2 regions of the Pseudomonas triclosanedens genome follow, and region 2 is predicted to be linked to the other one. Evidence: riboswitches for the same ligand, from Rfam matches in the RefSeq annotation. Region 2 holds a riboswitch; the other holds the start of a gene.

Region 1 (2,196 bases), 990 kb from region 2:
GTTATCGTCGTGGCGCAGGCTCAGTTGCCAGTCGTGGCGGCCGGCGCTGCCCAGGTACTGGGCGAAGGAGCCGCGGTTGTCGCGGGAGCTCACCGCATAGTCGGTTGAGCTGCTCAGTTCGTCCTGCTGCCAGTCGTAGCCCAGGGTCAGCGTGTGGCCCGGCGCGAAGTCGATATCGTTCTGCCAGGACGCCGTATCCCGGCGGCTGTCGAAGCGCGAGTAGAAAGCGCCATCCTGGTAGGCATCGGACTTGTCCTCGCTGCGCCCGGCGGACAGCGTCACCCGCCAGGGCTCCAGCGGAGCGAAACGCGCATTGCCGCCGATCACCCGCAGCACGCCGTCGTTGTAGGCATCGAAGCCTTGGGTACGGCGGCTGTTCACGGTGTCGAAGTCATTGTGCGAATCGGTTTGCAGCAGGCTGCCATCCAGCTCCAGGCCGTTGCCGAAGCGATAGCCGGCACGCAACGAGCCGGAAAGGTTGCGGTAACCGTCGCGGTCCGGCTCATGGCCGCTGGCGCCGTTGGCCTTGGCGTCGATGCCGGCGGTGTCCAGGCTGGAAACGCCGAGACTGAACCAGCCGCGCCCATCGCCGGCGGAAACGCCCGCGCCGCCTTGATAAGTACGCTGGCTACCGGCGCCGGCGTAAGCCCAGGGGCTGAACCCTGCCTGCGCGCCCTTGCGCGTGAAAATCTGGATGACCCCGCCGATGGCCTCGGAGCCGTAAAGACTGGAGCGCGGCCCGCGCACCACCTCGATACGTTCGATCAGCTCCACCGGCAGATCCTGGAACGACGCGCCGCCAGAGGACACCGAGCCGGCCTTGACGCCATCGATCAGCACCAGCACATGGTCGGATTCGCTGCCACGCAGATAGAGGCTGGTGGCCTTGCCGGGGCCGCCATTGCTGGCCAGGGAAATACCCGGCAGCCGGCGCAGCAGGTCGGGAACCGATTGCGCCTGGCTGCGCTCGATGTCGGCGCGGTCCAGCACGCTGACCGAAGCGAGCGCCTGCTCGGTGCGGCGTTCGGTGCGGGTGGCGGTAATCAGTTGATCGTCGAGCGCCAGCGGCTCGCCGGGAGCCGCCTGGCCGATGCAGGAAAAGCCGCCCAGCGCCAGGGCTGTCGGCCATAGAAGAAAATGCTTCACGTGTACTCACTCCGCCGCTCTCACCCGCGCGGCTCTGACCAGTAAAGGCAGGCGGAGGACGGAAACGCCCCGGGGCACGGAGGCCGGCCAGAGCGAGCGACAGCGCCTCCCGCGATGCCATGCGTGCAGCAGGCCGGTCTCCGGGCTTGCGAGTGGAGCCTTGGCAGACTCCCGGAGCCGCGCCTTCCCATGCCTGCGGCACAGTGGCGAAATGCGGCTCGATGCTCGCTTACCGTTGCGGGGGCAGCGCCGGAATGTTCGACCCGGCGGGGTCGAATTCACCGGCTTCCCTGTTTCACCCCCGACTTGCACCGGGGGCACCTGAAGCAGGCGCGCAGCTTAGTGGCTGTCGCCAGCCACGGTCAATTGCGGCGACCTGTCACCCCCTGGGTGAAAAAGCGTGCCGGCGCGAACGCCGTTGCCTCCTGGCACCAGCGCAGCCAGATCGAACGCAACTGGCCGACAGCGGCCCGTGCCTGTCGGCGCTGGCCTTCCAACAGCCAGCGATTGTCCTGCAGCGCCATCAACAGGGCGTCCTCGACCTCATCCAGCGCGTGCTGCCGGCCACTACGCGGCCCGCCGTCGAGCAGCAACTGCCGCAACCGCGCCAGATAGGCGTCCCGCGCTCGCCGCAGCGGCCCGCGTGCGCTACCCAGGCTATCGCGCAGGAATAACACTTCATCCGCCAGCGCCAGACCGAACAGCCCGCCCCGCCACTGGGCACGGCGTTCCTGCGGCAGGCTGTCCTGGTATTGCACCAGACGCAGCAGACGGTCGGCACTGCGCCCATCGAACCAGGCCTCCAGCCTGGGCAGCGGCCCACGGGTCAGCCGTGCCAGGTCGGCCAACAGCGCACCGAGCACCCGGCGATAGTGGCGCCGCCCTGGCCGCAGCTCCACCAGGTTGAACACCAGCACCGCGAACCCCACGCCCAGCACCGTCGCCAACGCCGAATTGAGGAAGTGGTCCAGGTCATAGACCATCTGATTGCTCGGCCCCACGTTCTTCACGAAGAAGATGCAGAAGGCCGAGGCCATCGCGGCGATGGTT
Region 2 (2,196 bases):
GAGGCGTGGTTCTGCAGCTGCATGGGGTTGGCCAGGCGCAGGCTCGGGTAGTCCTCCGGCAGCTCGCGGGCGGCCTCGGCGAGCAGCGCCAGGTGCGAGTCTCCGCTGCAGAGGATCACCAGTTCGGCGGGCGTCTGTGCCAGGTGGGCGATGCCGTCGTCGGGGACGAAACCGCCGGGTTGGGTGCGCAGCAGGTGCATGGGGTTGCTCGGTTTCTAGCTCTTCGTAGGAGCGAGCTTGCTCGCGAATCAGGCCCCTCTGCGAGGCTGTTCGCGAGCAAGCCCGCTCCTATAGGGAATTGGCACGGTCGTAGGATGGGTGGAGCTTGCGATACCCATCAACAGCGGTGGGTATCGCTGCGCTCCACGCCACCCTACGCCGTTATCAGGAAAGGGCGGTGCGCAGCTCGTTGCTGATGGCGGCCTGGTCCAGTTGCTGGCCGATCACCACCAGGCGGGTGCCGCGGGTTTCATCGCTGCGCCAGGCGCGGTCGAAGTGCTTGTCGAAGCGCTTGCCGACGCCTTGCACCAGCAGGCGCATGGGCTTGCCGGGGATGGCGACGAAGCCCTTGATACGCAGCACGGCGTGGCGCTCGACCAGCGCGCTCAATGCGTCGAGCAGGGCGCGCTCGTCCACTTCCGGCAGGTCCACATGGAAGGAGTCGAACTCGTCATGGTCGTGGTCTTCATGATTTTCGTGGTCGTGATGAGTGGCTCGGCTGTCTATGTGCAGCTCGGCTTCGGCGTTCAGTCCCAACAGTACGGAAAGCGGTAGCTGGCCGGCGCTGGCTTCGACGATCTTCACCGCCGGCGGCAGTTCCTCGGCGACTTCGGCGCGGACCTTTGCCAGCGTCTGCGCATCCAGCAGGTCGGCCTTGTTCAGCACCACCAGGTCGGCGCTGGCGAGCTGGTCCTCGAAGAGTTCGTGCAGCGGCGATTGGTGGTCGAGGTTCGGGTCCTGCTTGCGCTGCTCGTCCACCTGATCGGGGTGGGCGGCGAAGGTGCCTGCGGCCACCGCCGGGCTGTCGACCACGGTGATCACCGCGTCCACGGTGCAGGCGTTACGGATTTCCGGCCACTGGAAGGCTTGCACCAGGGGTTTGGGCAGCGCCAGCCCGGAGGTCTCGATAAGGATCTGGTCGAGCTCGCCACGGCGCGCCACCAACTCGCGCATCACCGGGAAGAACTCTTCCTGCACGGTGCAGCACAGGCAGCCGTTGGCCAGTTCGAAGACACGGCCCACGGCCTCTTCTTCGCTGCAACCGATGGAGCATTGCTTGAGGATTTCACCATCGATGCCCAGCTCGCCGAACTCGTTGACGATCACCGCGATACGGCGGCCTTCGGCGTTATCCAGCATGTGGCGGAGCAGGGTGGTCTTTCCGGCGCCGAGGAAGCCGGTGATGATGGTGACGGGGAGTTTGGCCAGGGTTTTCATGCGCGCCTCGTAAGCGGAATTCGAAAGGCGGATGAAGGGCGCGCACGCGGTTTTGCCGCGCAACGAAGGTCGCCACCGGATCACCCCGCCCGGTTGTCGTGATGCTGTTCGAGGCAGGTCTCCTGGCTCACAGCCCTGGATTGTTCTTTCGCCTTCCCGCCGTGGTCGGCAGTGGCGTGTGAAAGAACAGGCTGTTCACAGTTGCGGGGGCAGCCGTGGCGCATCCGAAGATTTCCACGTTCCCTCTTAGCTCCGGCCTGCGCCGGAGAACCTCGAAGCGGCAAGGCTACGCAGCGGCGCCGGGGTGGTCAATCGCCGGGGATCGGTTGACGCTTGCAGGGCTTCATGGTCAGCTACCGAGGTTTCAGGTGTCTCGCGCCGTCGCGCGCGAGGTGAAACGGGAAGCCGGTGCGTCCGCAAGGATCAGTCCGGCGCTGCCCCCGCAACGGTAAGCGCATCGAGGGTCGTCAGTAGCCACTGTGCAGGAACTGCATGGGAAGGCTGGCCCATCCGGCCGGAGTTTCCGGTTGGCGTCGCAAGCCCGGAGACCGGCCTGGAAAACTTCGTTTTTGGCAAACCCGCGGTGGGCGGGCGCAGGCCGTGGCGCGACCGATTGCGGCGCGTTCGAATGCGTTCAACCTCTGCGTTCTCTACTCGGATTTTCAGAGGGAACGTTCATGTCCAGCAGCACCCTGACGCACGCGTCGACCACTTCACTCCCCCTTTCCAAACGCATCGCCCTGGCCGTTGGCGCCAGCC

What was found. A riboswitch is a leader RNA that binds a small molecule or an ion and turns the genes downstream of it on or off. The one in region 2 is predicted to bind cobalamin.
Region 1: linked by a shared signal. The riboswitch ahead of btuB (TonB-dependent vitamin B12 receptor) and the one ahead of cobW (cobalamin biosynthesis protein CobW) in region 2 are both predicted to bind cobalamin.

What each region holds. Positions count from the first base shown of each region.
Region 1 is NZ_CP113432.1:1,739,837-1,742,032, reverse strand. Features, by position in the region: gene btuB (TonB-dependent vitamin B12 receptor) at 1-1,146, opposite strand, end outside; cobalamin riboswitch at 1,261-1,486, opposite strand; gene OU419_RS08240 (FUSC family protein) at 1,509-2,196, opposite strand, start outside.
Region 2 is NZ_CP113432.1:749,715-751,910, forward strand. Features, by position in the region: gene cobN (cobaltochelatase subunit CobN) at 1-200, opposite strand, end outside; gene cobW (cobalamin biosynthesis protein CobW) at 385-1,437, opposite strand; cobalamin riboswitch at 1,533-1,727, opposite strand; cobalamin riboswitch at 1,787-2,008, shown strand; gene OU419_RS03575 (CbtB domain-containing protein) at 2,115-2,196, shown strand, end outside.